One region of the Sterolibacterium denitrificans genome, then DNA from elsewhere that is predicted to be linked to it. Evidence: riboswitches for the same ligand, from Rfam matches in the RefSeq annotation. Region 1 holds a riboswitch; the other holds the start of a gene.
The links. A riboswitch is a leader RNA that binds a small molecule or an ion and turns the genes downstream of it on or off. The one in region 1 is predicted to bind cobalamin.
Positions count from the first base shown of each region.

Region 2: it holds a riboswitch for cobalamin, as region 1 does, so the genes downstream of both, SDENCHOL_RS00385 (TonB-dependent receptor) here and SDENCHOL_RS12795 (ribonucleoside triphosphate reductase) in region 1, are expected to answer to the same signal.

Region 1 covers NZ_LT837803.1:2,824,744-2,839,245, forward strand. The annotation lists gene SDENCHOL_RS12765 (ABC transporter permease) at 1-1,108, opposite strand, end outside; gene SDENCHOL_RS12770 (ABC transporter ATP-binding protein) at 1,108-1,872, opposite strand; gene SDENCHOL_RS12775 (efflux RND transporter periplasmic adaptor subunit) at 1,875-3,155, opposite strand; gene SDENCHOL_RS12780 (efflux transporter outer membrane subunit) at 3,188-4,627, opposite strand; gene SDENCHOL_RS12785 (anaerobic ribonucleoside-triphosphate reductase activating protein) at 4,824-5,420, opposite strand; gene nrdD (anaerobic ribonucleoside-triphosphate reductase) at 5,413-5,586, opposite strand; gene SDENCHOL_RS12795 (ribonucleoside triphosphate reductase) at 5,615-7,690, opposite strand; cobalamin riboswitch at 7,809-8,008, opposite strand; gene metE (5-methyltetrahydropteroyltriglutamate--homocysteine S-methyltransferase) at 8,166-10,451, opposite strand; gene SDENCHOL_RS12805 (LysR family transcriptional regulator) at 10,552-11,454, shown strand; gene SDENCHOL_RS12810 (GntR family transcriptional regulator) at 11,436-12,128, opposite strand; gene SDENCHOL_RS12815 (pyruvate carboxylase) at 12,125-14,502, opposite strand, start outside.
Region 2 covers NZ_LT837803.1:73,140-87,641, forward strand. The annotation lists gene SDENCHOL_RS00370 (YkgJ family cysteine cluster protein) at 34-291, opposite strand; gene SDENCHOL_RS00375 (hypothetical protein) at 288-1,226, opposite strand; gene thiC (phosphomethylpyrimidine synthase ThiC) at 1,273-3,150, opposite strand; cobalamin riboswitch at 3,299-3,525, shown strand; gene SDENCHOL_RS00385 (TonB-dependent receptor) at 3,671-5,608, shown strand; gene cbiB (adenosylcobinamide-phosphate synthase CbiB) at 5,751-6,680, shown strand; gene cobD (threonine-phosphate decarboxylase CobD) at 6,673-7,686, shown strand; gene cobU (bifunctional adenosylcobinamide kinase/adenosylcobinamide-phosphate guanylyltransferase) at 7,674-8,198, shown strand; gene cobT (nicotinate-nucleotide--dimethylbenzimidazole phosphoribosyltransferase) at 8,195-9,253, shown strand; gene SDENCHOL_RS00410 (histidine phosphatase family protein) at 9,250-9,882, shown strand; gene SDENCHOL_RS00415 (adenosylcobinamide-GDP ribazoletransferase) at 9,879-10,658, shown strand; gene SDENCHOL_RS00420 (FecCD family ABC transporter permease) at 10,708-11,697, shown strand; gene SDENCHOL_RS00425 (ABC transporter ATP-binding protein) at 11,694-12,488, shown strand; gene SDENCHOL_RS00430 (cobalamin-binding protein) at 12,516-13,418, opposite strand; gene SDENCHOL_RS00435 (proline--tRNA ligase) at 13,582-14,502, shown strand, end outside.

The DNA of each region.
Region 1 (14,502 bases):
TGCCGGGATTGTAGGTGAACGGCAGGTGCATCAGCGCGCTCAGACCGAGGCAGGCGATGAAGGCCAGCAGGATGCCGATCAGGCCGCCCAGCGCCGAGAGCACCACGGATTCGATGAGGAATTGCAGCAGCACTTCGTGCTCCAGCGCGCCGATGGCCAGACGGATGCCGATCTCGCGGGTGCGCTCGGTGACCGAGACCAGCATGATGTTCATGATGCCGATGCCGCCCACCAGCAGGCTCACGGCCGCCACCGCGCCGAGCAGACCGGTCATGGTGCGGATGGTGCCGGTCAGCGTCTCGGCGATCTGCTTGGTGTCCATGATGGAAAAGTTGTCTTCCTCGCCATCGGCGAGCTTGCGCCGCTCGCGCATCAGGCGCTTGATCTGCTCCATCACCGGCTCGGCGGCGATGCCGTCGCGCACCGAGAGCATCAGGCTGCCGACGTCCTGATTGCCGGTCAGCCGCCGCTGCACGGTGCGGATCGGCATGACGACCATGTCGTCCTGGTCCTGACCCATCGCCCCCTGGCCCTTGGAAGCCAGCACGCCGATGATTTCGCAGGCGATGTTCTTCACCCGCAGCTCGGCGCCGAGTACCTGCTGATTGGCGAACAACTGCTGGCGGATGGTATGGCCGATGACGCACACCGAGCGGCCGGCCATTTCCTCGTCCGGCTCGAACAGGCGGCCCTCGGCCAAGGTCCAGTTGCCGGCGGAAAAATAGTCGTTCGTGCTGCCATTGATCGTCGACGACCAATTCTGCCCACCGGCCACCAGCGTGGCGCGGCTATTCACCACCGGAGCGACCACGCGCAGCGAGGCGATCTGGTTCTGCAGGGCGTCGGCATCGCTCAGACGAAAGCGCGGCACGCCGGCGCCGCCGCCACCGCCGGGGCCGAGCATCTGGCCGGGGCGCAGCAGCAGCAGGTTGCTGCCGAGGCTGGCAATCTGGCTGGCCACCATGCGCGTGGCGCCATCGCCCAGGGTGACCATGGTGATCACCGCCGCCACGCCGATGACGATGCCCAGAACGGTCAGAAAAGAGCGCATCAGATTGCGGCGGATGGCGCGCTCGGCCAGCAGCAGGGCGTTGATCAGCATCTGCATCAGTGGGGCTCCGGCGGCAGGCGATGGGAATGTGCGTCTTGAGCGTCGTGCGCATCGTGAGCATTGCGCTGATCGCTGTCGATGCGGCCATCGACGAAGCGGACGATGCGCTGGGCATAGGCGGCCATGTCGAGTTCATGGGTGACCATGATCACGGTGATGCCCTGTTCGCGGTTGAGGCTGCCCAGCAATTCCATGATCTCGCGGCTGCGCGTGGTGTCGAGGTTGCCGGTCGGCTCGTCGGCGAGCAGCACTAGCGGCCGGGTGGCGATGGCACGGGCGATGGCCACGCGCTGCTGCTGGCCGCCGGAGAGTTCGGCCGGGGTGTGATGCTCCCAGCCGGCCAGGCCGACCTGGGCCAGGGCGTCGGTCGCCTGGCGATGGCGGCTGGCGGCATCCTGGCCGCGATAGAGCAGCGGCAGTTCGACATTCTCCCGCGCCGAAGTGCGCGCCAGCAGGTTGAAGCCCTGGAAGACGAAACCCAGGTAATGCCGCCGCAGCAGCGCGCGCTGGTTGCGATCCAGTTGCTCCACCGGGATGTCGCGGAAGCGGTAGCTGCCCGCGCTCACCACATCCAGACAGCCGATGATGTTCAGCGCCGTGGACTTGCCCGAGCCGCTGGGCCCCATGATGGCGACGAACTCGCCGGCGTGGATGTCCAGATCGACCTGCCGCAGCGCCTGGAAGGCGGTCGCGCCGCTGCCGTAGATCTTGTCCACGCCGCGCAGGGCGATCAGCGCCTGCTGCGCTGGCGGCGTTGGCAGACTCACGTCGCCTCCAGCAGATAATCGGTGATCACCTGCATGCCGGGCTTCAGCTCGCCGCCGGTGATTTCAGTCTGGCGGCCGTTGCTGGCGCCCAGTTGCACGTCTATCCTGCGCGGCTGGCCCTGCTCCAGCACCCAGAGCTGCCCCGAACCGCCGGCACGCGGCGCCGTCTGGCCGGCCTTCTTGGCGCGGCGCGGCATGCGCGGCAACAGCTTGTCCACATAGCTGCCGCCATCGCCGGCTTTCTCATCGCTGCCATTCCCCGCCTGCTGCGGCACATAACGCAGGGCGGCGGTCGGCACCAGCAGGACATTCTCGCGATCGACGGTGATGATCTGGGCCGTGGCCGTCATGCCCGGGCGCAGGGCCAGATCGTCATTCGCCACGCTCAGCACGGTCTTGTAAGTCACCACGTTGTCGATGATGGTCGAGCCGAGGCCCACGCGCTTGATGGTCGCCGGAAAGCGCCGCCCCGACCAGGCCGCCACGCTGAAGCTGGCCGGCTGGCCGAGCTGCACGGTGCTGACGTCGGCTTCATCGACGCGCACTTCCAGTTCCATCTGCGTCAAGTCCTCGGCGATGGAAAACAGCACCGGCGTGGTCATGGCAGCGGCCACGGTCTGTCCCGGCTCGACCTTGCGCGCCAGCACCACGCCGTTGATCGGCGAGCGGATGACCGCCTTGTCGATGTTGGTCTGGTCGGTGGTGAGCACGGCCTTGGCCTGGATCACCGCCGCCTGCGCGCTCTGGCGGTTGGCCTCGGCGCGCGCCACGGCGGCCTGGGCGGTTTCCAGTTCGCTGGCGGCCGGCACCTTGCCGCCGGAAAGTTCATGCACTTCGCGCAGGCGTTTGAGATTGGCCTGCTGCTCCTTGAGCGTGGCCTCGGCCTGGGCGACGTTCGCTTCGGCCACCGTCACGGCGGCTTGCGAGCGGGTCACCGCATCGCGCAGCTTGGCGGTATCCAACCGCGCCATGATCTGGCCCTGGCTGACGCGGTCGTTGTCATCGGCCAGCACCGCCTCCAGCGTGCCGGACAGCTCGCTGCCGACGTCCACCGAGCGCGTCGGCGCCAGGGTGCCGCTGGCGGAAATGCTCACCACCAGATGGCCCAGGGCGGCTTCCTCGGTGAGATAACGCCCCTGCTGTTTCTTGCCGGAGAAGAAAGCCAGATACAGGCCGCCGGCCAAGATCAAGAGCAGGACGACCAGCAAGCCGCTGCGCCAGCCAGTAAGGCGGCCGCGGCCTGGTTGCAGCAAGGGATCGAGCGTTTTTGCGTTCATTGCGCTTCCTCGTTGGCATCGGTGTGTTCTGCTTACGTCATGTGTTCTGCGTGTTCCGCGCTGGCGCCCTGCCAGCCGCCACCCAGCGCCTTGTAAAGACGGATCAGCGCCGTGAGTTCATCGGCCCGCGCCGTCGCCTCGCTGTCCTCGCTGGACAGCCGCGTGCGTTCGGCATCCAGCGTGCGCTGAAAATCCACCATGCCGCTGCGATACATCTGCTGCGCCAGCGCCGCCGCCCGTGCCGCGGCCGCAGCCGCCTGGCTGCGCGCCTGGCTGCGCGTCTGCGCCGCCGCCTGTTCGGCCAGCGCGTTCTCGACGTCTTCGAGCGCGGTCAGGATGCTTTTTTCGTAAGCGATGAGCGCCTGCTCGGCGGCGGCATCCTGAGCGTCAATGCGCGCGCGGATGCGGCCGCCATCGAACAAGGTCGCCGCCAGGCTGGCCGCCAGCGAGGCGGCGACATTCGCCCCGCTGCCCAGGGCGCCGGTCGACGCCGCCCGCCAACCGAGCGAACCGGACAGTTTCAGGCTGGGCCAGGCGTCGGCGCGGCGTTGATCCAGCCGCGCCAGCTCCGCCGCCAGACCAAGCTCCGCCGCCCGCACATCGGGACGCTGGCGCAAGGTATCGGCAGGAATCGGCAAGCGGGTCAGCGCCTGCGCACCGGGCAGGGGCTGCGCTGGCGCCAGTCGATCGCGCAAGCTGGCCGGCGGCTGTCCGCTCAACACCGCCAGCCGATGCATGGCCGCGGCGATGCCGGACTCCAGCCCCGGCAGACTGGCGCGCGTGCTGGCCAGATTGGCGCTGGCCTGTTCCAGCTCCAACTCGCTGGCCAGGCCCGCCTGGTTGCGCCAGCTCACCAGTTGCCAGGTTTCCTCCTGCGCCACCAGATTGCTGCGGGCAATCTGCAGGCGCTGCTGCAAGCTGCGCAGGTTGACATAGTTCAGCGCCACCTCGGCCGCCAGGCTGACCCTGGCCGCATCCAGACTGGCCGCGCTGGCCTCCAAATCAAACTCGGCGGCGCTCACGGCATCGCGCTGGCCGCCAAAGATGGACGGCTCCCAACTGGCATCGAAGCCGGCCGTGTACTGAGTCTGCGGACTGGCATGGCCGCTGCGCGCACGATTCGCCCCCGCGCTGGCGCCTATGCTGGGCGCCAGCCCGGCTTCCGCCAGATCCAGCGCCGCCCGCGCCTGCTGCAAACGGGACTGTGCCGTGCGCAGATCATGCGCGGACTGCAGCGCCTGCGCCATCAACGTATCCAGCGTGGCATCGCCAAACTGCTGCCACCACTGCATTTGCACCGCCGCGCCCGCGGGTGCGAGCGCGGGTGCGAGCGCGGGTACGGCCGCGGACCATTGCGCGGGCAACTGTAATTGCGACGCATGCGGTGTCGCCGGTCGCAAGGCCTGCAAAGGCACGCAGCCAGCCAGGGCCAGCAGCAGGCCAAGTCGACAGAATGTGGAAATCACGGACATGGTCGGGCCATAAATAAAACAAGCCCGAATTGTAGACTGGGGAGTCCAATAAAACGTCCATTAGTTACGTTACTTACGAATGTTACGAATTCTCACCAAATACAGGATGACGCGAAGATCAAGAGCGGTTATGCCGCGCATGCCGGTCTGGCGCAGATTCGCCACGAATTCCGAGGGCGTCCGTGGGTCCGTCGTTTTACCGAGAAGCGCGCGGACGGCAGGTCTGTCGCGTGAGATGCGCGACGCCGAGGCCGGCCAGTTCGGCATCCATGCGGCCGAGCGCGGCGGCGGCGAGTTGCGGCGGCACGGTGCAGCGAATCTCGTGGGCCACGCCGGCGGCGAGCAGCAGTTCGAGCGAAGCACGCGCCGCCGTGCCGCCGTCGCAGCCGACGATGGGCGCGTAATCGGCGAACGGCGCCTTGACGTCGAAGCCGACCCAATCCACGAGCGGCAGCACGGCGGCCAGGCGTTCCGGGTAGATACCGGCGGTATGCAGCGCCGTGGCGAAGCCCAGGGCGCGCACGTCGGCGAGCGCGAACGGCAGGTCGCGTTGCAGCAGCGGCTCGCCGCCGCTGAAGACCACGCCGTCGAGCAGTCCGCGCCGCGTTTCCAGCCAGGCCAGCACCTCCGGCCACGACAGCGCGCCTGCGCCGCGCGGCAGCAAGTGCGGGTTGTGGCAGTAGGTGCAGCGCCACGGGCAGCCCTGGCAGAAGACGACGGCGGCCAGCCGGCCGGGGAAGTCGATGGTGGTGAACGGCACCAGGCCGCCCACCGCCAGCACGGGTTCAGGCATGCGCTGCCTGGCAGGGCTCGACGAAGTGCCGGCGCTCGCCGTGCTCGCCCTGCTTACCCGGGTTGAACTCGGACACCGGGCGGTGGTAGCCCATGACGCGCGTCCACACTTCGCAGCGCTGGCGCTCGTGGTCGGGGATGTCGTGGGAACGGTGCTTTTCGGACATGGCGTTTCCTTTCTTGGTCGGTGAAAAATCAGTTTGCGGCCGCGCGCCGGGCGAGGATTTCCTCGTCGCACGTCGGGCAGAACTCGTGCTCGCCGGCCAGATAGCCGTGCTTCGGGCAGATCGAGAAAGTCGGCGTGATGGTGATGTAGGGCAGGCGAAAGCGCGTCAGCGCCGTGCGCACCAGTTGACGGCAGGCGGCCGGCGAGGAGATGCGCTCGCGCATGTAGAGGTGCAGCACGGTGCCGCCGGTGTAGCGCGTCTGCAGCTCGTCCTGGCGCAGCAGCGCCTCGAACGGATCGTCGGTGAAGCCGACCGGCAGCTGCGAGGAGTTGGTGTAGTACGGCTTCTCCGCCGTGCCCGCCTGCAGGATGCCGGGCCAGCGCTTCCTGTCCTCCTTGGCGAAGCGGTAGGTGGTGCCCTCGGCCGGCGTCGCCTCCAGGTTGTAGAGGTTGCCGGTCTCTTCCTGATAGCTGCGCATCTTGTCGCGCAGGCGGTCGAGCAGGCGGATCGCCAGCGCGTGCCCTTCGTCGTCCGTGAGGTCGGCGGCGCCGGTGAAGTTCCTCACCATCTCGTTGATGCCGTTCACGCCGATGGTCGAGAAGTGGTTGCGCAGCGTGCCGAGGTAGCGCTTGGTGTACGGGAACAGGCCGTCGTCCATCAATCGCTGCACCACCTTGCGCTTGATCTCCAGGCTCTCCTTCGCCATGTCGGCGAGGCGGTCGACGCGCGCCATCAGCGCATCCTCGTCGCCGGCGTGGAGAAAGCCGAGGCGCGCGCAGTTGATCGTCACGACGCCGATCGAGCCGGTCTGCTCGGCCGAGCCGAACAGGCCGTTGCCGCGCTTCAAGAGCTCGCGCAGGTCGAGCTGCAGGCGGCAGCACATCGAGCGGATCTGGTTCGGCTTCATGTCCGAGTTGATGAAGTTCTGGAAGTACGGCAGGCCGTACTTCGCCGTCATCGCGAACAGACGTTCGGCGTTCTCGGACTCCCACGGGAAGTCCTCGGTCATGTTGTAGGTCGGGATCGGGAAGGTGAAGGCGCGGCCTCGCCGGTCACCGGCGCTCATCACCTCGATGTAGGCGCGGTTGATGAGATCCATCTCGGCCTGCAGCTCACCGTAGGCAAAGGGCATTTCGACGCCGCCGATCACCGGCACCTGCTCGCGCAGATCCTCCGGGCAGACCCAGTCGAAGGTGAGGTTGGTGAACGGCGTCTGCGTGCCCCAGCGCGACGGCACGTTGAGGTTGTAGATGAACTCCTGCATGCCCTGGCGCACGGCGTCATAGTCGAGCCTGTCCTTCCTGACGAAGGGCGCGAGATAGGTGTCGAAGGAACTGAACGCCTGCGCGCCGGCCCATTCGTTCTGCAGCGTGCCGAGGAAGTTCACCATCTGGCCGAGCGCGCTCGAAAAATGCTTCGGCGGATCGGCCTCGGGCTTGCCGGGCACGCCGTTGAAGCCTTCGAACAGCAGCTGGCGCAGCGACCAGCCGGCGCAGTAGCCGCAGAGCATGTCGAGGTCGTGGATGTGGATGTCGGCGTCGCGGTGCGCCTGGCCGATCTCCGGCGGATAGACGTGCGACAGCCAGTAGTTGGCGACCACCTTGCCGGAGACGTTGAGAATCAGCCCGCCGAGCGAGTAGCCCTGGTTGGCGTTGGCGCGCACGCGCCAGTCGGCGCGATCCACGTACTCGTCGATGGCCGCAGCCACGTCGACCAGCGTGCGCCGGTCCTCGCGCAGCCGGCGGTGCTGGTCGCGGTAGGCGACGTAGGCGCGGAAGGTGGCGATGTGGTTGGCGTCGACCAGCGTCTGCTCGACGATGTCCTGCACCTGCTCCACGGTCGGCGCGGCGCTTTGATAGCGGTCGTGGCGGTGGCGCAGCACCTTGAGCACGCGCGCGACCAGCAGTTGCGCCTCCTCCTCGTCATACTCGCCGCTGGCCGCGCCGGCGCGGGCGAGCGCCGAGGCGATGCGTGCGGACTCGAAGGGCTCGTCGCGGCCATCGCGCTTGACGATGCGCGTCGGCAGGGCGGGCGAGGCGGGCCGAACCGGCGATCCGGCGGCATTCAGCAAAGAAGCGGGTTGGCGTTCTGTTCGTACCGGCATCGGGCGTCTCCGCAAGAATGGGCGGGGACTTTCCGCATCGGTCGATGTACCGATGCACGAGCGGCAGCAACTGGCAGACTCATGCGCGACCTCACGTCAGGGACACCCCGCCCCAATTGAAAAAAGGACTCATCGAGGCAGGTCTCCTGACTCTCGGCTCAACGCGCTTCGCTCGCCTTCCCGGAAAAATCCAGTGGCATGTCGTGCCGAAGCGCTTGCCGATTACAGTTGCGGGGGCAGTTCCGGGTTTCAGGCCGACGGCCTGGCACCGGATTCCCTTTCAATCCCGACTTGGGAACCATCGACGGCAGCCAGTCTAGTGCCACAAGATTTCAGCTGTCAAGAAAAAAACACTACCGGTAGTAGAAAACTGGTGCAGTGCTACTAGATATAGTAGCCCACCGCGCCGCAGCAACTTTTACGTACAGGTTGCTGCGGCATGCCTTGGCAATATCCACGACGCGGCGATGAAAACTCAAACGGCGCGCAACGCCTTGGCCGCCGCCACCATGTGGCGCAGCGCGGCGACGGTTTCCGGCCAGCCGCGCGTCTTCAGGCCGCAGTCGGGATTGACCCACAGGTTGCCGGCCGGGATTGTCTCCCGCGCCTTTTGCAGCAGGCGCGCCATATCGTCGGCATTCGGCACGCGCGGCGAATGGATGTCATACACGCCGGGGCCGATTTCGTTCGGATATTTGAACTTGCCGAAGGCATCCAGCAGCTCCATGTCCGAACGGCTGGTCTCGATGGTGATCACGTCGGCGTCCATGGCCGCGATCTCGGGCAGGATGTCGTTGAATTCCGAGTAGCACATGTGGGTGTGGATCTGCGTTTCGTCGGCCACGCCCGAGGCCGACAGGCGGAAGGCGCGGGTCGCCCAGGCCAGGTACTCGCGCCAGGCGGCGCGGCGCAGCGGCAGGCCTTCGCGGATTGCCGGCTCGTCGATCTGGATGATGCCGATACCGGCCCTTTCCAGGTCGCAGACTTCGTCGCGGATGGCCAGGGCGATCTGCGCGGCGGTAGTCGAGCGCGGCTGGTCGTCGCGCACGAAGGACCATTGCAGGATGGTGATCGGCCCGGTCAGCATGCCCTTCATCGGTTTTGGCGTCAGGCTTTGCGCGTAGGCGCTCCAGTCCACGGTCATCGGCTGCGGACGCGAGACGTCGCCGTAGATGATCGGCGGCTTGACGCAGCGCGAGCCGTAGGACTGCACCCAGCCGTTGCCGGTGAAGCAGAAGCCGGCCAGTTGCTCGCCGAAATATTCGACCATGTCGTTGCGCTCGGCTTCGCCATGCACCAGCACGTCGAGGCCCAGTTCTTCCTGTACCGCGACGGCGTGGGCGATTTCCTTCTTCATCGCGGTTTCGTAGTCGGCCGCGGACAGTTCGCCGCGTTTGAAGGCAGCCCGGGCGGCGCGGATTTCGGCGGTCTGCGGGAAGGAGCCGATGGTCGTGGTGGGCAGCAGCGGCAGCTGCAAACGCTTGCGCTGCGCGGCCTGGCGGACGGGAAAGGCAGCATGGCGGCGGTCGGCGGCGGCGGGCAACGCAGCCAGACGCTCGGCGACGGCCGGATTATTGACCCGACGGCTGGCATGCCGCGCCCGTATGGCTTGTCGGGATTTCGCCAGTTCGCCATCGGCGGCGGCATCACCGGCCAGCGCCTGTTTCAAGACTTGCAGCTCGTCGAGTTTTTCGACCGCGAAGGCCAGCCAGCCGCGCAGTTCGCCGTCCAACTTCATTTCGCCGGCGACGCTGAACGGCACGTGCAGCAGCGAGCACGACGGCGCCAGCCACAGGCTCTGGCCACGCTTGTCGAACAACGGACGAATGCGGGTGAGCGCCGCATCCAGATCGGTGCGCCAGACATTGCGTCCATCGACGATGCCCAGCGACAGCACCTTGTGCGCCGGCAGCCAGTCGGCCACCGAGGTAATTTCCCCGGCGGCGCGAATGCCGTCGACATGCAGGCCGGCCACGGGCAAGCGGCAGGCCAGAACGAGATTCTCCTGCAAGGGCGAGAAATAAGTGGCGAGCAGCAACGGCACGCCATTCGTCGCCAGCCTGGCATAAGCCGGCTCGAAGGCCTGTTGCCAGGCTGCCGCCAGATCGAGGCCGAGGACAGGCTCGTCGATCTGCACCCATTGCACGCCCTGCGCCTTGAGGCGGGCGAGAATCTGGCCGTATACCGGCAGCAGCTTGTCCAGCAGGCCGAGGCGATCGAAGCCGGCCGCCTTTTCCTTGCCCAGCCAGAGAAAGCTCAAGGGCCCGAGCAGCACGGCCTTGACCGGATGGCCCAGTGCCTGCGCTTCCGCCACCTCGGCAAACAGGCGCTCATCGGCCAGCGAGAACGCCGTCTCCGGCGTGAATTCGGGGACCAGGTAGTGGTAATTGGTATCGAACCACTTGGTCATTTCCAGTGCCGGATGGCCGTCGCCCGATGCGCCGGCCTCGCGGGCGACGCCGCGCGCCAGCGTGAAATAGCGGGCCAACGCCGGCTCGTCGCCGGAAAAACCGAAGCGCGCCGGCTCGCAGCCGAGCAACTGGATGTGATTGGCGACGTGATCGTAATAGGCGAAATCGCCGACGCTGACGAAATCGAGGCCGGCATCGCGCTGCGCCTGCCAATGGCGGGCGCGCAATTGGCGGCCAACGGCTTCCAGTTCGGCGGCATCGATCTCGCCGCGCCAGTGGCCTTCGAGGGCGAACTTCAGTTCGCGTTGGGCGCCCATGCGCGGGAAGCCGAGGGTGTGGATGATGGTCATTGTCCGTTTCCTTTTCTGAAAAATGCAGGCGTCACTCTAGAGACCACTATTCATGAAGTAAAATGGTATTAATTCAAATAACGATTAAATCCGCTCATATATGCTCGAACGCATACATCTGGAAATCCTCCGCGAAGTCGATAAACAAGGCTCGCTGACCGCCGCCGCCGACGTGCTCTGTCTGACCCAGTCGGCGTTGAGCCACAGCATCAAGAAACTGGAACAGCAACTGGGCACGCCGCTCTGGCTGCGCGAAGGGCGCAGCCTGCGGCTGACCCAGGCCGGCCAGTACCTGCTCGGCATGGCCAACCGCGTCCTGCCGCAACTGTTGCTGGCCGAGGAGCGCTTGCAGCAATTCGCCCAGGGCGAACGCGGCACGCTGCGCATCGGCATGGAATGCCATCCCTGCTACCAATGGCTGCTCAAGGTGGTTGCGCCTTATCTCGCCGCCTGGCCGGATGTCGATGTCGACGTCAAGCAGAAATTCCAGTTCGGCGGCATCGGCGCGCTGTTCGCCTTTGAGATCGACCTGCTGGTGACCCCCGATCCGCTTTACAAATCCGGCCTCGCCTTCGAGCCGGTGTTCGATTACGAGCAGGTGCTGGTGGTCAGCCGCAGCCATGCGCTGGCCGGCGCGGCGTTCGTCGAACCGGCACAACTGAGCGGCGAAGTGCTGATCACTTATCCGGTGACCATCGAACGGCTGGATATCTACAACCAGTTCCTGCTGCCGGCCGGCGTCTCGCCGAAGCGCCACAAGACCATCGAAACCACCGACATCCTGCTGCAGATGGTCGCCAGCGGGCGCGGCGTCAGCGCGCTGCCGCGCTGGCTGGTCGAGGAATACGCGGATGCGCTCGACATCGTGCCGGTACGGCTCGGCAAGCGGGGCGTGGCCAAGCAGATTTTTCTCGGCATCCGCGAAAACGAGTCCGGCATCGACTACCTCGACGCTTTCGTCGAGCAGGCGCGGCGCTCCGGCGCTCAAACCGCGCCGGCGTAAAAGGCGTCTTCGGCGTTATCCGTACCCGTCGTACCCGTACCGGGCTGATGGATGGTTTTTGCCGGCGCAACCGAGCCAATCCGCCCCCATGCGGCCTGCCCAGCCTGGCGGCGCCGTTCGCTCCAGCCAGCCAGCAGATGCCGCGTTTCAGCGCAGTCGCCCGCCGCGATGGCGCTTTTCAGCGCCTCATGGAAATCGTGCGAAGCCTGCATTTCCGGGCTGTCGAAAACCGGCCCGAAGGCCAGGCGCAACCTGGCGATCAGGCGGTCTGCCAGATCCGGCAGACAGGCATTGCCGGCAACCTTGACCAGGCTGGCATGCAGCTTCTCCCGTGTGTCGATGCTCAAGCATGACTTCGCCCTGGCCGCCTCGTCGGCGGCAAAGTCTTCCAGCAGATCGAGCAAGTCCAGCAATTGAAGGACGTTGGACCAGCTCAGGCGCGTGACGAAGCAGCCCTGGCGGGCGCGCGATTCAACCAATCCTTCGCCAGCCAGCACCTTTAGCGCTTCACGCAGCGGGGCGCGGCTGACGCCATAGCCGGAAGCCAGCTTGAATTCGTCGAGCGGCGCGCCGGGCGCCAATTCATGGCTGAAGATCCGCTTGCGCAACGAATCGGCCAGCGCCTCGTAGAGCATGCGCGGGCGCAGGATTTCGGTATTGGACTCTTGGTTCATGACAACTCCAGCAATAGATCCTTGGCATCGACCCGGTCGCCCGGGGCGACATGCACGCGGACGACGGCGGCGTCGCGCTCGGCGGTGATCGCCGTTTCCATCTTCATCGCCTCGACCGAGAGCAGCGGGCTGCCCTTCGCCACCTTCTGCCCGGCCTTGACGGCGACGGTGGCGACCATGCCCGGCATCGGCGCGGCGACGTGGGCGGCGTTGCCCTCCTCGGCCTTCGGACGGGATTTCTTCGCCTGCTGGCCGGCGCGGGTAATCCGCATCGGGCGCGGCTGGCCGTTCAACTCGAAGAACAGCTTGACTTCGCCGTTCTCCGGCGCGGGCGTCTCGCCGAGCAGGCGCACGACCAGCGTTTTGCCTTGGTCGATCTCGACCGACATTTCGTCCCCTTCGACGCCCTGGCCCAGACCGTAGAAGAACACCGGCGTCGGCAGCACCGACACGTCGCCGTACTGGCGCTGGTGCGCGGCGTATTCGGTGAATACCTTGGGATACATCAGCCAGCTCGCCAGCGCCGCGTCGTCGATGTGGTGGCCGACGGCCTTCTCGGCCTTTTTCCGCTCGTTTTCCAGGTCGACCGGGGGAAGATGCGCGCCGACCCGGCCTTCGACCGGCGTCTGGCCCTTGAGGATGCGTTGCTGGATTGCCTTGGGGAAACCGTCGGCCGGGTAGCCGAGTTCGCCGCGCATCATCGAGACCACGGAATCCGGGAAGCTGATTTCCTTGTCCGGGTTGGTCACGTCTTCCGGCGTCAGTTCGTTGGCGACCATGAACAGCGCCAGATCGCCGACCACCTTGGACGAGGGCGTGACCTTGACGATGTCGCCGAACAGCCGATTGGCGTCGGCGTAGGCTTGCGCCACCTCGTTCCAGCGGTGGTCGAGGCCCATCGCCCGCGCCTGTTCGCGCAGGTTGGTGTATTGGCCGCCGGGCATTTCGTGGCGGTAGACGTCCGAGGTGCCGGAACGGATGTCGGCCTCGAACGGCGCGTAGTAGCGGCGCACGCCTTCCCAGTAGCGCGAGAAGGGGGCGATGCGGCCCGGGATCAGGCCGCTGTCGCGCTCGGTATGTTCGAGCGCGGCGACGATGGCGCCGAGGCTGGGTTGCGAGGTCAGGCCGCTCATCGCGTCCATCGCGCCGTCCACCGCGTCGACGCCGGCTTCGACCGCCGCCAGCACCGAGGCGACCGAGCCGCCGCTGGTGTCGTGGGTGTGGAAGTGGATGGGCAGGCCGGTCTCTTCCTTGAGCGCCTTGACCAGCGCCCGCGCCGCCGCCGGCCGGCAGACGCCGGCCATGTCCTTGATGCCGAGGATGTGGGCGCCGGCCTTTTCCAGTTGTCTGGCCATGTCCACGTAGTATTTCAGGTGGTACTTGCTGCGCGCCGGATCGAAGAGGTCGCCGGTGTAGCAGATCGTGCCTTCGCACAGCGCGCCGGCCTCGATCACCGCATCCATCGCGACGCGCATGTTGTCGACCCAGTTCAGCGAGTCGAAGACGCGAAAGACGTCCATACCGTGCGCCGCCGCCTGCCGCACGAACCAGCGGACGACGTTGTCGGCGTAATTGGTGTAGCCGACGGCGTTGGAGGCGCGCAGCAGCATCTGGAACAGCACGTTGGGAATGGCCTCGCGCAGCTTGTCGAGGCGTTGCCACGGGTCTTCCTTGAGGAAGCGCAGGACCACGTCGAAAGTCGCGCCGCCCCAGCATTCGAGCGAGAAGAGGTCGGGCAGCAGGCGGGCGTAATGCGGCGCCACGGCGAGCATGTCGGCGCTGCGCATGCGGGTGGCGAATAGCGACTGGTGCGCGTCGCGCATGGTCGTGTCGGTGAGCAGCACGCGCTTCTGGTCGAACATCCAGCACGAAAAACCCCGCGCGCCGAGTTCGCGCAGCCGGTCCCGGCTGCCCGGCAGCGGCGGCACGCCGAGTTCGGCCTTGGGCAGCGGCGGCTTGGGCAGAGGCAGGGTCGGCTTCGCCCGGCCGGCCATCTCCGGGTTGCCGTTGACCGTCACGTCGCCGACGAAGCGCAGCAGGCGCGTCGCCCGGTCGCGGCGCGGCTTGAAGTCGAACAGTTCCGGCGTGGTGTCGATGAAGCGCGTCGTGCACTCGCCGTTCCTGAACGACGGATGGCCGATGACGTTTTCCAGGAAGGCCAGATTGGTCGCCACGCCGCGGATGCGGAATTCGCGCAGCGCCCGGTCCATGCGACGGATCGCCTCGTCGGCGTCGTGGCCGCGGGCGGTGACCTTGACCAGCAGCGAGTCGTAGTAGGGCGTGATGATGGCGCCGGTGTAGGCGGTGCCGGCGTCGAGGCGGATGCCGGCCCCGGCGGCGCTGCGGTAGGCGGCGAGCTTGCCGTAGTCGGGGG
Region 2 (14,502 bases), 2.8 Mb from region 1:
GCCGGACGCTGAATTCACGCGAATCTATTGTGTCTATTGCGTCAGTCGTTCCAGTCGCGTCAGCCAGGCCAGCGCCTCATCCCGCGTCTGCCCGCACATTTCCAGCGAGGGCTGCAGGCCGCCACAACAGGCCGGGCGCTCGGGACGGCCGAACAGGCGGCAGCGCAGCGCGTCGTCGAGTTGCGGGCAAGGCAGTCCCGCGGGCTTGCCTCGCGGCAGGCCGGGAATGGCGCTGCTGATCGACGGCGCGATGCAGCAGGCCGCGCAGCCCGATCGGCAGGCCGTGCTCATGCGCCGCCGGGCGCAGTGGTATCGATCAGGCGCTGCGGCTGGCGATGCAGACGCTCCAGCCTGGATTCGTCGAGCAGTTCGGCGAGGAAACGGAAGTTGCGGTTGATCGCCGCCTCATAGGGACAGCTGCCGTCGAAATGTGCTTTCAGGTAACGATCGGCCGAGTCGTATTCCTCGCGGATGCGCGCGCTGAGCATCCCCGTATAGAAGGCCGGGGTTTCGCGCAGCAGGGCTTCCGGATCGGGATAGGCCAGATCCGGCGCGCCGGCCAGGCCGCAGGCGCTGAATTCGATGAACAGGAAGTCGCGGCATTTTTCCAGATAGTAGCGATCGGCCAACTGGCTGACGATGTCGGCCGTGCCCAGCAGGCAGGCCAGCGCCCGATCCAGCGGCGCGGTATCCGCCGGCAGGTGCCAGAACAGGCGGGTGATCATGATCAGTTGCGCCTTCCCGGCCAGATGCGCCAGCGGCGCCATGGCCGGACGCGACAGGTAATCGCGCATGAAGGCCACGCCGCGCGCTTCGTGGATCGGCGTCAGGCTGGCGCCGGTCAGGTGATGCTCATCATGGCGGCGCAGCAGGCCGATGTCGTGATACAGCGCCAGCAGCACGCCCAGCAGCGCATGCCCGGCGTCGAGATGTTCGGCCGCCGCCGGCGCCGTCTCGATGCCATGGCCGTCGATCAGCCGCGCCATCGCCAGCCCCGTGTCGAGCGCGTGGCGCAGGTCGTGATAATGCGTATCGCAGCGCAACAAGCCGGGGTGCTTGCCGCGAAAGGCCGCCGCCAGATCGTCGATGGCCTGCCTCAGCAGGGGACGCCCGTAATCCTCACCATAGCGCCGCGTCAGGAGTTGATCGATGGCGCTGAATACCGCGCCGGGATCCTGAAAATCCACCGTGCCGGTGGGATCGCTATGCCGGAGTTGCGGACTCATCGTCATCGGGGCTGGAAACGTGGAAGCACATCGCGGTCAGAGTTTCTCAGAGTTTCTGATAAACCTCTGCGCCCTTTTTCACGAATTCCACGGCCTTGGCTTCCATGCCCCTGGCCAGCGCCTCGTCTTCTTTCAGCCCTTCGGCGGCGGCGTAGTCGCGCACGTCCTGGGTGATCTTCATGGAACAGAAATGCGGCCCGCACATGGAACAGAAGTGCGCCTGCTTGGCGCCTTCCTGCGGCAAGGTTTCGTCGTGGAATTCGCGCGCCTTGTCCGGATCGAGGCCGAGGTTGAACTGGTCTTCCCAGCGGAATTCGAAACGCGCCTTGGACAGCGCATTGTCGCGGATCTGCGCGCCCGGATGGCCCTTGGCCAGATCGGCCGCATGGGCGGCGATCTTGTAGGCGATGATGCCGTCCTTGACGTCGTTCCTGTCGGGCAAGCCGAGGTGCTCCTTGGGCGTGACGTAGCAGAGCATGGCCGTGCCGTACCAGCCGATCATCGCCGCGCCGATGGCGCTGGTGATATGGTCGTAACCCGGCGCGATGTCGGTGGTCAGCGGGCCGAGGGTGTAGAACGGCGCCTCGTGGCAGAGCTTGAGCTGCAGATCCATGTTCTCCCTGATCATGTGCATGGGCACGTGGCCGGGGCCTTCGATCATCACCTGCACGTCGTGCTTCCAGGCGATCTGCGTCAATTCGCCGAGCGTCTTCAACTCGCCGAGCTGCGCCGCGTCGTTGGCGTCGTGGATCGAACCGGGCCGCAGGCCGTCGCCGAGGCTGAAGGCGACGTCGTAGGCCTTCATGATTTCGCAGATGTCCTCGAAGTGCGTGTAGAGGAAATTCTCCTGGTGATGCGCGAGACACCACTTGGCGAGGATGGAACCGCCGCGCGAGACGATGCCGGTCAGGCGCTGCGCCGTCAGCGGGACATAGCGCAGCAGCACGCCGGCATGGATGGTGAAGTAATCCACGCCCTGCTCGGCCTGCTCGATCAGCGTGTCGCGGAAGATTTCCCAGGTCAGCTCCTCGGCCTTGCCGTTCACCTTCTCCAGCGCCTGGTAGATCGGCACCGTGCCGATCGGCACCGGACTGTTGCGGATGATCCATTCGCGCGTTTCATGAATGTTCTTGCCGGTGGACAGATCCATCACCGTATCGCCGCCCCAGCGGATCGCCCAGGTCATCTTCTCGACTTCTTCCTGGATGCTGGAGCCCAGCGCCGAGTTGCCGATGTTGGCGTTGATCTTCACCAGGAAATTGCGGCCGATGATCATCGGCTCGGCTTCCGGGTGATTGATGTTGGCCGGAATGATCGCCCGGCCGCGGGCGATTTCGTCGCGCACGAATTCCGGCGTGATGATTTTCGGGATACCCGCCCCCAGCGGCTCGCCCGCATGCTGGCGGTTCAATAATTCGGTGAGTCCTTCGCGTTTCTGGTTTTCGCGGATGGCGACGAACTCCATTTCCGGCGTGACGATGCCGCGCCGGGCGTAGTGCATCTGGGTGACGTTCGCGCCAGCCCTGGCGCGGCGCGGCGCGCGCGTCAGGTTGAAGCGGATCGCCTCGCTGGCCGGATTGGCCAGGCGCTCGCGGCCATAGGCCGAAGACAGGCCGGCCAGCACTTCGGTATCGCCGCGTTCCGCGATCCAGGCGGCACGCAGCGGCGCCAGGCCGGCGCGGATGTCGATCCGCGCGTCCGGATCGGTGTAGGGGCCGGAGCAGTCATAGACGTGGATGGGCGGATTTTTCTCCACCGCCTCGCTGCCATGCAGGGGCGTGTCGGCCTGCGAAATCTCGCGCATCGGCACACGGAGGTCCGGCCGGCTGCCGACGACGTAGACCTTGCGCGAATTCGGCAAGGGCTGGACGCTGGCATCATCCACCCGGGCGTTGGAAGCTAGAAACTTGTCGCTGGCATTCATGGCAAAACTCCGCTTGCTGCATTGGCTGCTGGTGTGGCAATCACTGCAAATGATGAGGTTTCCCGCCGGGCGCGGGCAAATCGTCAAACTACTGGAAAGCCTGGGTGAATGCAACCGCCGAAACATTCGCCGCCATGCGCCATGCTAGAATCGCGGCTTCGTTCAAGGTGTCGTGGTCGGCCAGCAATGCAAACCGGCCACGCTGAAACGGGAAAGCGGTGCGCTTCCGATCTTTTGAAGCAATGCCGCTACTGCCCCCGCAACGGTAAGCGAGTGCGGGCGTGTCATCCAGCCACTGGGAATGGGTTGCATCCTGGGAAGGCGACACGTCAAGACTTGCGAGTCCGGAGACCGGCCTGAACGACCAGCGCAAGTGCCACGGGGAGTGGGCGCCAGCAGGAGCTGAGTCGAACGGCGGTTTCATCGTTGCGGCGCAAACTCCGGAACTCACTCATTTTCCCCCGGCACTTTCATTCATCGTTACCGGCATGCGGGGACGCCTGCCGGAGAGGGGAAAACCATGCATACCCGCCTGAAACCCATGGCAGCCGTGCTGCCGCTTCTTTTTGCGACTGCCTCTGCCGACGCTCAACAAATCACGACGCCCGGCGAAGTCGTCGTCACGGCAACCCGCTTCCATGAGTCAAGCGCGCCGGCGGCGACGAACGTCATCATCATCACGCGCGAGGACATTCAATCATCCGGCGCGCAGAGCTTGCCGGATGTACTGAAAAGCCAGGCCGGGCTCAACGTCGCGCCGCTGTATGGATCGCTCGGGGCCGATACGGCAATCGACATGCGGGGCTTCGGTGAAGGCGCGGCTTCGAGAACCCTGGTCTTGCTCGATGGGCAACGCCTCAACTCCCTCGACATGACGAACATCGACTGGGGGATCGTGCCGCTCGACAGCATCGAACGCGTGGAAATCATCAACGGCAGCGGCAGCATCCTGTATGGCGACAATGCGGTCGGCGGGGTGATCAACATCATCACCGGCAAGCGCAAGGATGGCGCGCACATCCAGTTGGGCGCAGGCAGTCAGGACGGCAAACAGATTTCGGCCGGTTTTTCCAGACAGCTCGGCGCCATCAATCTGGCGCTTTCCGCGAACCGCCAGGATGCCGACGGCTGGCGTCAGAACAACAAGCAAAAGCGCAACAATGTTGCCGGGCGCGTCAGCACGAATTTCGACAGGGGCGAGGCGTTCGTCGATCTGGGCTGGTCGTCGCTGGACAGCGGATTGCCCGGTGCATTGACCAAGGCCCAATACGACGGCAATCCAAAACAGGCCGTCACGCTCGATAGCTACATCGAGCGGCGCAGCGCTTATGTCAGGCCCGGCGTGTCCATGCAAATCACCGACACCCTGAAATTCCTGGCCGAGGCCGGTTATTCGAAAGTGGAAAACACGTCCTGGATTTCGGACTGGTTCAGTTTCGACGATCGCAAATCCACGGTTCTTTCATTTACGCCCCGCTTGCAATGGCAGCATGGACTGGGCGCCCTGGCAAGCAGGACGACCATCGGCTTTGATTATTACGATGGCGATCTGACTTCCGACAAATCGGCGAGCGATCATGGCTCGATCACCAAAACGGTCAGGATCGATCAAAAGAGCCAGGCGGTTTATCTTCAGAATCAAACCGGCTTGACGACCGGTCTGACCCTGACTGCCGGCGCCCGCCACCAGAAAATCGATCAATCGGCAACCGATTCGAGCGGCCTCAGGATGACCAACGATCACGCCAAAACCATCGGCGAGCTGGGCCTGAGCTATCAACTGGCGACGGGTGTCCGCGTTTTCTCGCGGTTCGGCAGCACTTTCCGCTATGCGAATATGGATGAACTGACGACTTTTACCGGCTTCGCCGGCAAGCCGGTCCGGCCCGAACAGGGGAAATTCATCGACGCGGGGATCGACCTGAATGGCGCCGCCTATGGGTTGAAAGTCACCGCGTACAGCCTGGGCATGAAGGATGAAATCGCCTATAACGGCCTGACTTTCGAGAACGAGAACCTTGCCAAAACACGCCACGAAGGGATCGACATCAGCGCTCGCTACGACCTCGATCGGCAATGGCAACTCATTGGCGGCCTCAATCTCCAGAAGGCGAAATTCCGCGAAGGCGCGGATAGCGGCAAGAAAGTGCCGCTGGTTCCCGGCGTCAAGGCCAATATCGGCATCAACTTCAAACCGGTTGCTGCCCTCAATCTGTCTCTCTTGGCCAACCATGTCGGCCGACGCTATTCCGGCGGCGATACGAGCAACAGTTTCTTCGAGCAGCTTGCCGCCTACACGACGGCGGATTTCGTCGCGAGCTGGCGCCAATCGAACTGGACCGCGCGCGCCAGAGTCGTCAACCTGACGGACAGGAAATACGCTCCATCCGGCTACTATGGCTCGTACTATCCTGCCGACGGACGGACGTTCTTCGCCGATCTGCGTTACGATTTCTGAAGCCCTGAAGCCCGTCTGCGGGCACCGGCTTCCGCCGCAGCACAGCGGCGCCTGCATTCCACTGGAGGAATGCAGGCGCCATTTTTCATCCAGCCCGCGCGGTACCACCTGTTTCCGTGCCTGACGCCATGATCCATCGCCAGTGACTCCCGACCTGCCTTTCATCCTCAGCCTGCTGGCCGGGGTAGCCATCGATCGCTGGCTGGGCGAGCCACGGCGCTGGCACCCGCTGGTGGGCTTCGGCCGGCTGGCCGACGGTATCGAGCGCGGCTTGCGCCGGGGCGTGCCGGGCCATGCCCTGGGCAACCGTCTGCGCGGCCTGCTCGGCTGGCTGCTGCTGGTGTTGCCGCCGGTGCTGCTGGCCGCCTGCTGGCGCCACCCCATCCTCGATGCCCTGCTGCTGGGTTTCGCCCTGGGCGGCCGCAGCCTGATCGAACATGCCCGGCCGATCGGCCAGGCTCTGCTGGACGGACGGCTGGAAGAAGCCAGAAGGGCGGTGGCGCGCATCGTCTCGCGCGATTGCGATCAACTCGACGAAACGGCCGTCGCCGGCGCCGGGGTCGAATCCGTGCTGGAAAACGGTCACGATGCCGTTTTCGCCACCTTGTTCTGGTTCTGCGTCGCCGGCGGCGCCGGGGCCTTGCTGTATCGCCTGGCCAACACCCTGGATGCGATGTGGGGCTACCGCGATGCGCGCCGCCGCTACTTCGGCTGGGCGGCCGCCCGCCTCGACGACCTGCTGGGCTGGCTGCCCGCGCGCCTGACCGCTATCACCTATGCCCTGCTCGGCAACCCTCAACATGCCTGGCGTTGCTGGCGCGAGCAAGCCGGCCGCTGGCAAAGTCCCAATGCCGGCCCCGTGATGGCGGCAGGCGCCGGCAGCCTGGGCGTGCGTCTGGGCGGCGCGGCGCGTTATCACGGCGTCCGGGAACATCGTCCAGAACTGGGCTGCCGGCGCCCGGCGCGCGCCGCAGACATCGAGCGCGCCCTGTCCCTGGTAAATGGCGGCGTGCTGCTGTGGCTGGGCCTGAGCCTGGTCTGGGCCGTGCTCTGGAGACTGCTGCATGCTTGAACATGGCGGTCGCCTGCGGGCTGCGGCGCTGCGCTACGGCATCGCGGCAGAGGACTGGCTGGATCTGTCCGCCGGCATCAATCCGCATCCCTGGCCAGGACTGCAGTCACTGCAAATCCCGACCAGCGCCTGGAGCCGCCTGCCGGAAGATGAAGACGGGCTGATTGGCGCCGCCTGTGCCGCCTATGGCGCGGCGCATGCGCTGCCGGTCGCGGGTACGCAGGCGGCGATCCAGGCGCTGCCGCGTCTGCGCGCCCCCGGCCGGGTGGCCATCGAAACCCCGGGCTATGCCGAACACGCCCAGGCCTGGCAACGGGCCGGTCATCAATGCCTGAACTGGCAAAGCGAATGCGCGGATGAGGCGCTGCTCGACACGCTCGATGTACTGGTGCTGATGCAACCCAGCAATCCCGGCGGCGTGCGCAACGATCCGCAACGCCTGCTGGCCTGGCATGAGCGTCTGGCCGCCCACGGCGGCTGGCTGGTGGTCGACGAAGCCTATGTCGATGCCACGCCCGGGGACAGTCTGGCCGCCTGCAGCCAGCGTCCCGGCCTGATCATCCTGCGCAGCCTGGGCAAATTCTTCGGCCTGCCGGGCGCGCGCGTCGGTTTCGTGCTGGCGGCACGCGGCCTGCTCGATGAACTCGCCGACGATCTGGGGCCCTGGCCGCTGGCCGGCCCCTCGCGCTGGCTGGCCACGTCGGCCTTGCGGGATATGGACTGGCAGGCGGATCAGCGCCGCCACTTGACCGAACAAGGACGGCGATTGGCCAAACTGCTGACAGAATACGGTCTGCCACCGGCGGGAGGTTGCGCCTTGTTTCAATGGTCGATCACCCCGCAGGCCGAACGGCTCTACCGGCAACTGGCGCAACGCGGCATTCTGGTGCGCCTGTTTCGGTCGGAACCCGGCCCGGCCAGTCTGCGTTTCGGCCTGCCCGGCGCCGAATCCGGCTGGCAACGTCTGACCACTGCGCTCAAGGAAATTTCGTCATGCAAACCCTGATACTCGGCGGCGTGCGCTCCGGCAAAAGCCGCCTGGCCGAACGCCTGGCGGTAGACAGCGGCCTGCCCGTGAGCTACATCGCCACGGCGCGCGCCGACGATGCCGAGATGCAGGCGCGCATCCAGCACCACCAGGCCAATCGCCCCAGCCACTGGCGGACGGTGGAAGCGCCGCTGGCGCTGGCCGACGCCCTGCAACGGGAGGGAAGCGCCGAACCCAGGCGCCTCATCCTCGTCGATTGCCTGACCTTGTGGCTCACCAATCTGCTGCTCGATCCCGATCCCGCGCGCCTGGCCCGCGAGCGCGCCGCCTTGCTGACCACGCTGCCGCAACTGCCGGGCGAGCTGATCATGGTCAGCAATGAAACCGGCCTGGGTATCGTGCCGCTGGGCGAACTCACCCGCCGCTATTGTGATGAAGCCGGCCGCCTGCATCAGGACATCGCCGCCTCGAGCGGGCGCGTCATTCTCACCATCGCGGGCCTGCCGCATTACCTGAAAGGCAAACCATGAATCCGACTGACGACTGGATCAGCCAGCCGCCCCATTCCCTCGATGCCCATGCCGAAGCCGCCGCCCGCGCGCGGCAAGACCAGCTCACCAAGCCGCCCGGCGCGCTGGGACAACTGGAAACGCTGGCCATCCGCCTGGCGGCTTTGCAGGGGCGCGCGCAACCGCAGGTGGAAAAAATCCATATCGCCGTCTTCGCCGCCGATCATGGAGTGATGGCCGAAGGCGTCTCCGCCTTTCCGCAGGCGGTCACTGCCGAGATGATCAGGAACTTCGCCCGCGGCGGCGCAGCCATCAGCGTGCTGGCGCGCACGCTCGGCGCCCGTCTGGAAGTCATCGATCTGGGCACGGCGGGCGGCTTGGCGGATGTTCCCGATGTGCGCCATCTCGCTCTCGGCCCGGGAACGGCCAATCTGGCGCAGGCGGCGGCCATGACGGCCGAACAGCTTCAAGCCGCGCTGGCCGCGGGCCGCGCCAGCGCCGAACGCGCCGCGGCGGCAGGTGCCGAACTCTACATCGGCGGCGAAATGGGTATCGGCAACACCACCGCCGCCGCGACGCTGGCCTGCGGTCTGTTGAATGAAAGCCCGACGCGGCTGGCCGGCCCAGGCAGCGGTCTGGATGCGCCCGGCGTAAATCGCAAAATCGAAGTCATGCAACGCGCGCTGGATTTCCACTACCCCAATCTATGTCAGCCGCTGGAAACGCTGCGCCGCGTCGGCGGGTTTGAAATCGCCGCGCTGGCCGGCGCGTTCCTGCGCTGCGCCCAACTGGGGCTGCCCGTGCTCGTCGATGGTTTCATCGTCACCAGCGCGGCGCTGGCCGCCGAGCGCATCAATCCGGGCACGGCCGAGTGGTTTCTTTACGGCCATGCTTCGGCCGAACCCGGCCATCAACGCCTGCTGCAGGCATTGGGTGCCCAGCCGCTGCTGCAACTGGGTCTGCGCCTGGGAGAAGGCAGTGGAGCGGCTGCCGCCGTGCCGCTGCTGCGCCTGGCCTGCGCGCTGCACAACGACATGGCGACTTTTGCCGAAGCCGGCGTCTCGGAAAAGCTATGAATATCGGTCTGCTGCGCCATGGCGCAACCTGCGAAACGAGCGACGGCGTATTGCGCGGACGCGGCGACGATGCGCTGTCTCCCGAAGGCTGGCGGCAACTGCGGCGTGCCGCAACCACGACGGCCCAGCCGCACCGCTGGCGGCGCATCGTCAGCTCGCCGCTCAGACGCTGCGCCGACTTCGCTCATGAGCTGGCCGCGCAGTGGGCGCTGCCGCTGAGCATCGATGCGCGTCTGAGCGAACTCGATTTCGGCGCTTGGGAAGGCCGGCATTTCAACGACCTGCTCGCCGAGCCGGACAGCGCGGCGGCCCTACAAGGCTTCTGGGAAGATCCCTGGCGCCATCCGCCGCCGCAGGGCGAAACCCTGCTTGCCTTTGAAGCCCGCGTGCTGGCCGCCTGGAATGAACTCAGCGCGGTTTGCGCGGCCGAGGCCGAGGCCGAAACTTCGGCCACCCTCGTCATCACGCATGGCGGCGTCATTCGCCTGCTGCTGTGCGCGATGCGCGGTCTCCCGCGCACGGAACTGCTCAAGCTGGACGTAGCCCATGCCTCGCTGCATCTGCTGCCCAGCCAAGCATTGCGCCCCCTTTCGAGGCCCGGCGACGTCAGCATGCCGGCATCGACATGAACCCTGTGCGCCTGTTCTTCATCGCCCTGCAGTTCCTCACCCGGCTGCCCAGTCCGCTCAGGCGCCTGCCGAGCGAAGTGGAAATCGGCCGCGCCGTGCTCTGCTATCCGCTGGTGGGCCTGCTGATCGGCAGCCTGCTGGCGGGCATGGCCTGGCTGCTGGCCGCGCATCTGCCTCATCTTCCCGCCGCCGCCCTACTGCTGGCGTTCTGGATCTGGCTGTACGGCGGCCTGCACCTGGATGCCCTGGCCGACAGCGCCGATGCCTGGGGCGGCGCTGTCGGACAAGTTCAGGGCCAGAGCCGGCGCGAGCGCGCCCTGGCGATCATGAAGGATCCCAACTGCGGGCCGTTTGGCGTGGTGGCCGTCGTCATCCTGCTGCTGTTGAAGTTCGCTGCCCTCGCCAGCCTGCTGGATCGGCCGGCGGACGGCCGGGCATTCGATTTCCTGCCGCTCATCCTGGCGCCGCTGCTCGGCCGCACCCTGCTGCTGCCGCTGTTCATGACGATGGACTACGTGCGTCCCCAGGGGCTGGGCAGCGCCATGCACGCCCATTTGCCCCGGCCCGCCGCCTGGCTGCTGCTGGCCGCAATCATCCTGCTGGTCGCGCTGCTTTGCGGCCCGCGCGCGCTTGCCCCGCTGCTCGCCGCCGCCGGCGTGTTCCTGTTGCTGCGCCGCCTGATGCTGCGGCAGATCGGCGGCATGACCGGAGATACCGCCGGCGCCCTGGTCGAAGTCGTCGAAGCCGCCGTCCTGCTGGCGTGCCTGTGGTATTGAAGTCCGCATGAATACAATCCGGCAAATCGCAACCAGGAAGAAGCAAGCCATGTCCTCCCGTCGCCGCGCCATATTGGTTCTCGTTCTGCTCACGCTGCTGGGTCTGGGCAGTCTGGCGCTGGCGCTGGGGGCGGGCACCCTGTCGATTCCGCCCGGCGAAATCCTCGCGGCCCTGGCGGGTCAGGACACCGCGTCGCGGGCCATCATCATGGATCTGCGCCTGCCACGCGCGCTGGCCGGCTTTGCCTGCGGCGGCCTGCTGGCGCTGGCCGGGGCGCTGATGCAGGTGCTCTTGCGCAATCCGCTGGCCGATCCCTATGTGCTGGGCATTTCCGGCGGCGCCGGAGTGGGCGCACTGCTGGCGATGCTGCTCGGGCTGGCCGGCTGGTTGTTGTCGGGTTTCGCCTTTGCTGGCGCGCTGGCCGCCATGCTGCTGGTCTTCGGCCTGGCGCGCGGCGACGGCAGCTGGACGCAGACCCGTCTGCTGCTCACCGGCGTGGTGGTGGCTGCCGGCTGCGGCGCGATCATCGCCCTGATTCTCAGCATCGCGCCGGAACAGCAGCTCCACGGCATGCTGTTCTGGCTGATGGGCGATCTGTCGCAGGTCATCGCCAGCACGCCGGTATTGCTGCTGCTGGCGCTGGCACTGGCGGTCGTCCTGCCCTTCGCGCGCGAACTCAACCTGCTGACGCGCGGCGCGGATCAGGCGCACGCGCTCGGCGTGGCGGTGACGAGGCTGCGCCGCATCATCTACGTCGTCGCCTCGCTGGCGACGGCTGGCGCGGTAACTGTGGCCGGTTCGATCGGCTTCGTCGGCCTGATCGTGCCGCACCTGGTGCGTCTGTCCATCGGCAACGCCATGGGCAGCGATCATCGCCTGCTGCTGCCCGCCACCGTGCTGGCCGGCGGCAGCCTGCTGGTGCTGGCCGATACGCTGGCGCGCACGGTGATTGCGCCGACGCAATTGCCCGTCGGCGTGCTTACCGCGCTGATCGGCGTGCCGGTGTTCCTCTTTCTGCTGGGCAGGGGACGGCCATGAGCGGCATGGACAACGTTTCGGCTTCGGCTGCATCGCCTGCGCTGCTGCAGGCGCGCGAACTGTCGGTCAGCATCGGACTGCACAAGGTCTGCCTCGGGCTGGATTTCGAACTGCCGCCCGGCAGTTGCCTGGGCATCCTCGGCCGCAACGGCGCGGGCAAATCCACGTTGCTGTCGACGCTCGCCGGCTTGCGTCCGGCCGATGCCGGCACGCTGCGCCTGGCCGGCAAGACCTATGCGGAACTCGGCTTGCGCGCGGCGGCGCGCCTGCGCGGCTGGCTCGGCCAGGATCGCCACGATCCTTTCGCCAGCAGCGTGCTGGACAGCGTGCTCAGCGGCCGTCATCCGCACCTCGATCGCTGGTCCTGGGAGTCGGCCGGCGACACCGCCATCGCCCATGCCGCCCTGGCCGCGACCGGGCTGACCGGCATGGCCGAGCGCGAGATTCATACCCTTTCCGGCGGCGAGCGCCAGCGCGTGGCCATCGCCACCCTGCTGGCGCAGGAACCGCGGGTTTATCTGCTGGACGAGCCGCTGGCGCATCTCGACCTGAATCACCAGATCGCCACCCTCGAACTATTTTCCCGTCGCGCCCGCGATACGGGCGCGGCCGTCATCATGGTGCTGCACGATCCCGGTTTCGTCCTGCGCTACTGCGACCAAGCTTTGCTGCTGTTCGGCGACAGCCGCTATCTGGTCGGCCCGGTGGAGCAGGTGCTCGACGAAACCACCTTGACGAGTCTGTACGGCCACCCGCTGCGCCGGGTCGAAAACGCCTTCATTCCGCAGTAGTCGCGGGCGTTGCCCCATTCACGCCGCTCATGGCCGGCGGCTGCGGGCGATTTCCAGTTGCTGGCAGAGTTGCTCCGTCCCCGCCACCAGCCGCGGCGTGGCACGCTGGATCAGATCGGGTGGAATGAAAAACAGATTGTCGCGGCGCACCGCCGTCAGGGACGGCCAGCGCCGCCAGTCATTCAACCAGTCCGGCCGCACGGCCTCCATGCCGCTGGCGATGATCGCTTCCGGATCGGCGGCGATCACCGTTTCCACCGATATCGTCGGCGCCAGCGTGCGCAGCGCGGCGAAGACGTTCACTCCGCCGCACGACTGCATGACTTCGCTGATCAGTTGATCGCCACCCACCGTCATCAGCGGCTGCTTCCAGATCTGGTAGAACGCGCGCACCGGCGGCAGCGCCGCATAACGGGCGCGCAGTTCGCCCATGCGCTGGCGGAAATGATCGGCGGCCGCCTGCGCCTCGACCAGCGTGCCGGCCAGCCGGCCATAGCGTTCCAGATCCTTGGCCACATCATCGATGCGCTGCGCATCCACCATGAACACGGGAATGCCCAGGGCGCGCAACTGCCTGACATGCGCCAGCGAATTGCCGCTGATCCAGCCGATGGCCAGATCGGGCTTGAGCGCGGCGATGGCCTCCAGATCGGGCTGGATATAGCTGCCGATGCCGGTCACTTTTCTGGCGGCGGGCGGAAAATTGCTGTACTCGACCACGCCCACCACCTGCTTTCCCGCACCAGCGGCAAACAGCGTTTCCGTGACATGCGGCGCCAGGCTGATGATGCGCCGGGCCGGCGCGGCCAGGCGCAGCGTATCGCCCCGGTCGTCCGTCACGACGATTTCAGCCTGGGCCGATGCGCTCGATGCGTTCGATGCGCTCAACCCGGCCAGGGTCAGCAACAACAGCAAATACAGGGTTCTCATGTGACGCCTTTGGCAAACGGGATCGGCAGTTTACTGTGTGGGGGGGCTCGTCGGATAACGGGGGGGGACACGTGGGTCGGGCGGACACATGGGTCCGCCCCTACGACACAAGGTAGAATCTGCATTCTCTTTCCATCTTTCATTTTCTTGCCAACGGTCCGTCATGCGCGCCTCACAATTTTTCATCAGTACCCTCAAGGAAGCTCCCTCCGACGCCGAGATCGTCAGCCATCAACTGATGCTGCGCGCCGGCCTGATCCGCCGTCTGGCCGGCGGCATCTACAGTTGGCTGCCGATGGGGCTGCGCGTGCTGCGCAAGGTCGAGAACATCGTGCGCGAGGAAATGAACCGCGCCGGCGCGATCGAGTTGCTGATGCCGGCGGTGCAACCCGCCGAGCTGTGGCAGGAATCCGGCCGCTGGGAGCAGTACGGCCCGGAGTTGCTGCGTTTCAAGGACCGGCATCAGCGCGATTTCGTCATCGGCCCGACCCACGAGGAAGTGATCACCGACATCGCCCGCCGCGAGATCAAGAGCTACCGCCAGTTGCCGCGCCACTTCTACCAGATCCAGACCAAGTTCCGCGACGAGATCCGCCCGCGCTTCGGCGTCATGCGCGGGCGCGAGTTCCTGATGAAGGACGGCTATTCCTTCCACACCTCCTTCGCCGACCTGCAGCGCGAATACGCCAGCATGCACGCCACCTACACGCGCATCTTCAGTCGCCTGGGCCTGCAGTTCCGCGCCGTGGCCGCCGACACCGGCTCGATCGGCGGCAGCGGCTCGCACGAATTCCACGTGCTGGCCGATTCCGGCGAGGATGCCATCGCCTACTGCCCGGCGGCGGATTCGGACTATGCCGCCAACGTCGAGCTGGCCGAGGCCCTCGCGCCCGCCGCGACGCGGGCCGCGCCGGAACTGATGCTGGCGAATGTGCACACGCCCGGCAAGACGCGCTGCGAGGATGTCGCCGCGCTGCTGGATCTGCCCGTGCAGCGGATGGTGAAGACCATCGCCGTGGTGCGCAATGAACTCGAAGTCGGCGCGCCGGGCTGGTTCTGCCTGATCCTGCTGCGCGGCGACCAC